One region of the Tardiphaga sp. 285_C5_N1_2 genome, then DNA from elsewhere that is predicted to be linked to it. Evidence: predicted binding sites of a transcription regulator. Region 1 holds the regulator's gene; the other holds the start of a gene.
The links. Region 1 encodes HrcA, which represses chaperone genes, less so after heat shock. Its sites were predicted from a motif close to GTTAGCACTCNCNNNNNGNGAGTGCTAAC; they were not measured.
Positions count from the first base shown of each region.

Region 2: a site for HrcA is predicted at 3,064-3,092, ahead of AB7951_RS22440 (co-chaperone GroES). Genes of this name have one in related genera too.

Region 1 is NZ_CP197241.1:5,875,730-5,880,035, forward strand. Features, by position in the region: gene AB7951_RS27815 (hypothetical protein) at 1-570, shown strand, start outside; gene pncA (bifunctional nicotinamidase/pyrazinamidase) at 656-1,372, shown strand; gene grpE (nucleotide exchange factor GrpE) at 1,427-2,026, opposite strand; gene hrcA (heat-inducible transcriptional repressor HrcA) at 2,132-3,220, opposite strand; gene rph (ribonuclease PH) at 3,374-4,096, shown strand; gene rdgB (RdgB/HAM1 family non-canonical purine NTP pyrophosphatase) at 4,132-4,306, shown strand, end outside.
Region 2 is NZ_CP197241.1:4,738,723-4,743,028, reverse strand. Features, by position in the region: gene AB7951_RS22450 (hypothetical protein) at 1-670, opposite strand, end outside; gene groL (chaperonin GroEL) at 871-2,526, opposite strand; gene AB7951_RS22440 (co-chaperone GroES) at 2,676-2,972, opposite strand; gene AB7951_RS22435 (hypothetical protein) at 3,285-3,812, shown strand; gene AB7951_RS22430 (MFS transporter) at 3,875-4,306, shown strand, end outside.

The sequences.
Region 1 (4,306 bases):
TTCTCCGGCTATGTCGCCGTGCAAGTCCCGGAAAACGCCCAGAAAATCTACACCGACGACGCGGTGCGCCAGATGCTCTCATCCGCCGTGGTCCGCAAGGAGGTGCCGCTGGCAGAACAACTCGGTCTGATGCCGTTCAAGGTCTCGGAAATGAGCGACTTCAAGACCGTCCGCACGCTGGCGCCGGGTGCCGCGCTATTGCTGGCCGACTCGAGCGATGAGAACAGCATCGAAACGAGTCCTTTTGTGGTGATCGGCAGCCTGGCCTCCGCGCCGGAAAAGGCTGAAGATCGCGGCCGCTTTGCCCAGCAGGCCGCAGGCACGATTCCCGGCCTGCGCGAAGGCCGCATCACCATGTCGGAGCCGCAACGGATCGACGGCATGGCAGGCTGGGAGACCCGTATCGACGCCGTCAGCGGCAAGAACAACACGCCGGTCAGCGTGGTACAGTGGCTGCGCTTCGGCGGCGGCAAAATCACGATGCGCATTATTGCAAGCGCACCGCGCGATGATTGGGCCAAGGCGTTTCCGCGCTTCCGCGCCGTGCGCGACGGTATCGAGCCGCGCTAAAGAACGCACGGCCGTCCTCACGGCCCGCTTTACGATCTCCCCGTGACCTGATTTGCTGGGCCAATTCGGTACGGGGAATTTCGCGATGCTCAACAGACGTCAGGTTCTCGGGGGGCTTGGAGCCGTAGCCATGACCAGCCTAGCTCCCAGAACACTATCCGCCGCTGGCAAGGTCAGCCTCGATCGTACATCCGTGTTGCTGGTGATTGACGTGCAGAACTGCTTCCTACCGGGCGGCAGCTTGGCCGTGAAGGACGGCGACAAGGTCGTCCCGGTCATCAACGGCATCGCGAAGAAATTCGCCGATGTGGTGATGACGCAGGACTGGCACACGCCGGGCCATATCTCCTTCGCATCCAGCCACAGCGACAAGAAGCCGTTTGAGACCCTTGAGGTGAAATACGGCAAGCAGGTGCTGTGGCCGGATCACTGCGTGCAGGGCACTGAAGGGGCTGCGCTCTCGAAGGATCTCGCCATCCCGCATACCGAACTGATCTTGCGCAAGGGCTTCAACAAGGACGTCGACAGCTACTCGGCCTTCACCGAGGCCGACGGCAAGACCACCACCGGTCTCGCCGCCTATCTGAAAGCCCGCAAATTGCAGCGCGTGTTCATCGCCGGTCTCGCCACAGATTTCTGTGTCGCGTGGTCCGCCCTCGATGCGCGAAAAGCAGGTTTCGATGTCTATGTGATCGAAGATGCCTGCCGCGGCATCGACACGCAGGGCTCGCTGGCCAAGGCCTGGGCCGACATGAACAAAGCCGGCGTGAAACGGATTCAGTCAGGCGATCTGGCGGCTTAACTCTCGCTGTCATCGCCCGGCTTGACCGGGCGATCCAGCTCTTACTACGCAGCTTTACTCCGACGCTACAGGCGCCGCCTTGGCCCCACCCTTCGACACGCCGACCAGCGCCGGGCGCAGTACGCGTTCGCCGATGGTGTAGCCGGCCTGCACAACCTGAACGACGGTGCCCGCAGGCACGGAAGCATCGGGCACTTCGTACATCGCCTGCTGGAAATTCGGATCGAACTTCTCGCCCGACGGATCGAACTTCTTCACGCCGTTCTTTTCCAGCGTGTTGAGCAGCGAACGCTCGGTAAGCTCGACACCTTCGAGGAGCGCCTTCAGGCCCGGATCGGCCGCGGCCTTGGTGTCGGCAGGCACGGCATCCAGCGCACGCTGCAGGCTGTCGGCGATATCGAGCACTTCGCGCGCGAAATTGGCGATCGCATAGGTGCGGCCGTCGGCGACTTCCTTCTGCGTCCGCTTGCGCAGATTTTCCATCTCCGCCAGCGTGCGCAGCATCTTGTCGCGCGATTCCGCTGCTTCCTTGGTCAGGGCCTCGACCGAATTCGGTTCCGGATCGTCCGGCATGATGTAGGGCTTGGAGACCACCGGATCGGCGGCCTGCGCCGTCTTGTCCTGATTGTCGTTCTGCCCATTGGAATCAGTCATCACGCTGCCTTCTCAAAAACACGCCAAAATGGTGGGATTGCTGAGCGGGATATCGGGGTTTGAGCGCCGAAAATCAAGCGCAACCAGCCGGATTCGGCCGATCTGTCAGCCGCCAAGCATGCGGCTGACGATGCGCGCCGCGTAATCTACCATCGGGATCACCCGCGCATAGTTCAGCCGGGTCGGGCCAATGACACCGAGAACGCCGACAATATGGCCGGCACCATCGCTATAGGGCGCAATGATCGTGGACGAGCCGGACAGCGAGAACAGCTTGTTTTCCGAGCCGATGAAGATGCGGACACCTTCGGCCGTCTCCGCCCGGCCGAGAAGATCGATCACCTCGCGCTTGGCTTCGAGATCGTCGAACAGGAGGCGAACGCGTTCAAGATCCTCCAGCGCATGGAGATCCTCGAGCAGATTGGCCTGGCCGCGCACGATCAGCTGCCGATCATCCTTCTCGCCACCCGACCAGCTGGCAATGCCGGCGGCAATCACCTTCTGGGTCAGTTGATCGAGCTCGATCTGGTTCTGGGTCAGTGCCGTTTCCAGTTCCAGCCGGGCCTCGGCCAGCGTACGGCCGCGAATCCGGGCATTGAGGAAGTTCGACGCCTCGTTCAGCGCCGACGACGGCACGCCCGGCGGCAGGGTCAGCACGCGGTTTTCGACCTGGCCATCCTCGGCAACCAGCACGACCAGCGCCTTTTCGGGCTCTAAACGGACGAATTCGATGTGTTTCAGCCGCACATTGGACTTGGCGGTCAAAACTACCGCCGCTGCGCGGGTCAGGCCGGACAACTGCGTCAGCGCCTCGCCGAGCGCCGCCTCCACAGTCTGCGAGCGCCCCACCGAGGACAATTGCTGCTGGATCGACTGCCGCTCCGACTCGGTGAGGTCACCGACCTGCATCAAGGCATCGACGAAAAACCGCAGTCCGAGTTCGGTCGGCAGCCGTCCGGCAGAGGTGTGCGGCGCATAGATCAGACCGAGCTGCTCAAGGTCCGACATGACGTTGCGGACCGAGGCCGGCGACAGCGGAACCGTGATCAGGCGTGAAATATTGCGCGAACCGACAGGTTCGCCGGTGGCGAGATAGCTCTCGACGATCTGCCGGAAGATCTCACGCGATCGCTCATTGAGCTGGGCGAGGCCGGCATGCGGCGAAATCAGGCCGATCGGATCGTGGTGGACCACAGGATACTCCTTGAGGACCTAATCTGTCGCTCCGGCGGGCGGGATACAAGCACCATTGCGGTTGTGGAACCTGCCCTGCCCTTGCCGCTACGCTCCGTGCCCCCTAAAAGCACCGCGAACAGGCTTTCTCTGGACATTTGGAAGGATTTTCTCATGCGGCCAAGCCGTCGTGCGCCCGATGAACTGCGCGCCGTGTCGCTGGAACGCGGCGTGGTCAAATATGCCGAAGGTTCCTGCATGGTGAAATTCGGCGACACTCATGTGCTGGTGACCGCCACGCTGGAAGAGCGCCTGCCGCCATGGCTCAAGGGCCAGGGCCGCGGCTGGGTCACCGCCGAATACGGCATGCTGCCCCGCGCCACGCTGGAACGCACCCGCCGCGAAGCCGCATCCGGCAAGCAGGGCGGCCGCACCGTCGAGATCCAGCGCCTGATCGGCCGCTCGCTGCGCGCTGCCGTCGACCTCGAAGCGCTCGGCGAACGCCAGATCACCATCGACTGCGACGTGATCCAGGCCGATGGCGGCACCCGCACGGCGTCGATCACCGGCGCATGGGTTGCGCTGGCCGACTGCATCTCATGGATGAAGAACCGCAACATGTTCAAGAACGGCGGCGGAAACGTGCTGCGCGACAATATCGCGGCGATTTCCTGCGGGATCTATCAGGGCACCCCCGTGCTTGATCTCGACTATGCCGAGGATTCCGAAGCCGATACCGACGCCAATTTCGTGATGACCGGCGACGGGCGCATCATCGAGGTGCAGGGCACCGCCGAGAAGACGCCGTTCACGCAGGACGAGTTCTTGAAGCTGATGGCCCTGGCGCAAAAGGGCGTCGGACGCCTCGTCGAGCTGCAGAAAATGGCCATCGCGTGATTCCGCAAGTCATCAAGCAGGCGTAGACTCGCATCATGCATCGTCGAATCACTGGGAAGCTCGTCATTGCCACCCACAATCCCGGCAAGCTTGCCGAGATGCGCGACCTCCTGGCCCCCTACGGCATCGAAGCAGTGTCGGCCGGCGAGCTCGGTCTCGCCGAACCCGACGAGACCGGCAACACCTTCAAGGCCAATGCCGCGATCAAGG
Region 2 (4,306 bases), 1.1 Mb from region 1:
TGGCGAGGCTGATGACCTGCTCGCCGGCGCGCAGTGCATCGCACGATACGGCCAGGCTGTTCAACGCGACTTCGACATTCTGCCCGCGCAGCGTGCGGACGAAATCGAGTGCGGCTTCGAGCTTGATCTTCACCGCGATGGCTTCTGGCGAGACTTCGGTGAAATCCTTCGGCGCGGGCGCGATATTGTCGTCGGTGGACTGGTTGTCCTGGAATTCCTTCTCGCTCTGATCGGAATTGTCCGAGGACGTCACGTTGTTGTTGGTCTGACCTACCGAGATCTGTCCCTTGAATTCGAACGTGTCGCCGGTCGGCCGGCGGTTCAGCTTGATGGTCACCGGCAGCTTGTCGACCTGGGTCTGCGTTGCGCCGGTCAGCGTCGACCCGCTGACCGTGAGATTGGCGACGAAGCGATCCTTGCGGTCGCTGCCTTTCTCGGCGGGATAGCAGACATCAAGCGTCGCGGCGGTGACGTTCTTGCCCTGCCGCGTCTCGCGCAGGATGACGTCGGCATTGCCGTTCATGACGCCGTCGATCGAGGTGAAATAGCGCGTCTCGGGGCTTGCCGGCTGGCTCTTCGGCGCGGCTTTCACCTGCGCGAAGGCGTGGTGGACGGTCCCAACCGAGGCGGTGACCGTAAGGCCGAGCAGACAAAGATGAAGCGCGCGCATTTCAAAAGTCCCTGGACGTTATCGACGTGTCTCCGGGCGGATTTATCTGATTCCGCCCATGCGAGATTAATCACGGGATTGAATCAGAACCGCGACCAAGGCGAAAGGCCATAAGTCGCGGGCGCATTGTATCAGGGCAAAAAAGAAGGCCGCCCGGAGGCGGCCTTCGATCACAATGCAGTTGAGCGTGAAAGCATGGCTTAGAAGCCCATGCCTCCCATTCCGCCCATGCCACCCATACCGCCGCCACCGCCCGGCATCGCCGGTGCAGCTTCCTTCGGCAGTTCGGCGACCATGGCTTCGGTGGTGACCAGCAGGCCGGCAACCGAGGCGGCGTCCTGCAGTGCAGTACGCACCACCTTGGCCGGATCGATGATGCCCTTGGCGACCATGTCGACATAGGTTTCGGTCTGCGCGTCGAAGCCGAAGGTCTCGGACTTCTCGTCCAGGATCTTGCCGACCACGATCGAACCTTCAACGCCGGCGTTTTCGGCGATCTGGCGGATCGGAGCTTCCAGCGCCTTCAGCACGATGTTGATACCGGCCTGCACATCGGCGTTCTCGTTGGTGAGACGGCCGACGGCCTTCTTGGCGCGCAGAAGCGCAGTACCGCCACCGGGGACGATGCCTTCCTGAACGGCCGCGCGGGTGGCGTTCAGCGCGTCATCCACGCGATCCTTCTTTTCCTTCACTTCGACTTCGGTCGCGCCGCCGACGCGGATGACGGCAACGCCGCCAGCCAGCTTGGCCAGACGCTCCTGCAGCTTCTCACGGTCGTAGTCCGAGGTGGTCTCCTCGATCTGCGCCTTGATCTGGTTGACGCGAGCCTCAATGGCCGGCTTCTTGCCAGCGCCGTTGACGACGGTGGTGTTTTCCTTGTCGATCACGACCTTCTTGGCGCGGCCGAGCATGGCGAGCGTGACGCTTTCCAGCTTCATGCCGAGATCTTCCGAGACGAGCTGACCGCCGGTCAGGATGGCGAGGTCTTCCAGCATCGCCTTGCGGCGATCGCCGAAGCCCGGTGCCTTGACGGCAGCAACCTTGAGGCCGCCGCGCAGGCGGTTGACGACGAGGGTGGCGAGGGCTTCGCCTTCGACGTCTTCAGCAATGATCAGCAACGGCTTGCCCGACTGCACAACGGCTTCGAGCACCGGCAGCATGGCCTGCAGGCTGGAGATCTTCTTCTCGACGAGCAGGACGTACACGTCCTCGAGCTCGGCGGTCATCTTCTCGGCATTGGTGACGAAGTAGGGCGACAGGTAGCCGCGATCGAACTTCATGCCCTCGACGATGTCGACTTCGGTCTCGAGCGACTTGTTCTCTTCAACCGTGATGACGCCTTCGTTGCCGACCTTCTGCATTGCCTGGGCGATCATCTTGCCGATGGCGGCGTCGCCGTTGGCGGAGATGGTGCCGACCTGAGCGACTTCAGCCGAAGACGCAACCGGCTTGGCGCGCTTGGTGATGTCCTTGATGACGGCGGCGACGGCGATATCGATGCCGCGCTTGAGGTCCATCGGGTTCATGCCGGCAGCAACCGACTTGGCGCCTTCACGGACGATGGCCTGGGCCAGCACGGTGGCGGTGGTGGTGCCGTCGCCTGCGGTGTCGTTGGTCTTCGAGGCGACTTCGCGCAGCATCTGCGCGCCCATGTTCTCGAACTTGTCCTCGAGCTCGATCTCCTTGGCGACGGTGACGCCGTCCTTGGTGATGCGCGGAGCGCCGAACGACTTCTCGATCACGACATTGCGGCCCTTCGGACCGAGCGTGACCTTGACGGCGTTGGCGAGAATGTCGACGCCGCGCAGCATGCGATCGCGCGCGTCTCCGGAGAATTTAACGTCTTTGGCTGCCATGTTGATGGTGCTCCAATTTGGGAAGTTTAAAGCTCCGTCATGGCCGGGCTTGTCCCGGTCATCCACGCCTTGCCGAGCTTGCGGCCTAGACGTGGATCACCGGGACAAGCCCGGTGATGACGGCGTGTAGGGAGGCTGAAGCGAGTCGCTTAAGCGATCACGCCCATGATGTCCGACTCCTTCATGATGAGGAGTTCTTCGCCGTCGAGTTTGATCTCGGTGCCCGACCACTTGCCGAACAGAACCTTGTCGCCGACCTTGATGTCGATCGGGATCAGCTTGCCGGCTTCGTCGCGGCCACCGGGGCCCACGCCGACGACTTCGCCTTCAGACGGCTTTTCCTTGGCGCTGTCCGGGATGATGATGCCGCCCTTGGTCTTCTCGTCGGCGACGATGCGCTTGACGACGACGCGGTCGTGCAGCGGGCGGAATTTGGTCTTGGCCATGGGAGTGTCCCTTTAGGGTTTGCGATTTCGTTGCCATCTCGGAGGCGGGCGGGAATCCAGCCGGAACGCTCGGGGGCGGCCGGCTCATTCCCTTAGCAATCGCGCTCCGGGAGTGCTAATTGAGCGTCCGGGAAATATGGCCAGACGCTTTTTGAGTCAAGCGAGGCCTTAAGGCCTTGGTGAGGCCAATATAGGATGATCTGGAAACCATAATGGAGAGTCGGCGTAATTCTGCCGACCTCATTGCGCCGTCAGGTGTTTTGCGCTTGGCTGCCGGGACGGGCAGCCGGGGAATTTGCTCTAGGGGATAATATGATCAGGTCACGCTACGCCCGCACGGTTGCCCATCTGGCGATCGTTTCAACTTTGGCGCTGTCATTGGGCGGGTGCGGCACGTCTGGTGGATTGGGCGGGTTCAGCTTTGGGAACTCGCAGCCGACACCGCCGCAGGAGCCCCCGCCGGTGCCGGAACTGCCAGCCTCGATCCGCTCGGAAGAACTCGTCGGCCGCTGGGGTCTGGCGTCTTACATGAATCCCAATGATCGCGTTCGCACCGAGAATGCCGCGCGCGGCCAGTGCAAGCAGCCCTATATCATCGGCCAGGGCGCCACCGGCGGCGTCATCATGCATCTCGCCGACGAGGCGACGCCGCAGGAACTGCGCCTCAAGGGCTCGCCGAGCGGCAAGAACTATATCGGCCCGCCCGGTCCCGCCGGTGGCGAGAAGGATCGCGAGATCGTCTCCTTCGACGGCCGGATTCTCGTCACGCGCTTCATCGACAAGGACGCTGCGGTTCGCTACGGCAACATGGTCTATGTCCGTTGCGCACCCAAGGCCTGACCTGACAAGGCCTGACCTGAGGCGTAAGGCGGATCCCGCCACTCCCTTGAAGACGTGAGCCCATGCACCGATTGCGCGACCTCGTTTTCGGACCGGGCCGCGCGGTCCTCGTGCTGGCATTCACCCAGATCCTGACCTGGGGCATCCTGATCTATCCACCGGTGCTGACCATGCCGCATGTCACGGCGGCGCATGGTTGGTCGCTGGCCTTCGGCATGGCGGGCTTTTCGCTGGGGCTGATCGTATCGGGACTGCTGTCGCCGGTGGTTGGTGGATTGATCGACCGCCACGGCGGCAATGTCGTCATGGCATCGGGTGCGTTGGCCGGTGCCTTGGGTCTCGCGCTATTTTCAGTCGCCGACCATCCCGCGACCTATCTGGCCTGCTGGCTGTTGCTCGGCGCTGCAATGTCTGCGTCGCTCTACGATCCCGCCTTCGCCACGCTGACGCGTATCTTCGGTGCCTCGGCGCGGCGGCAGATCACCTTCGTGACC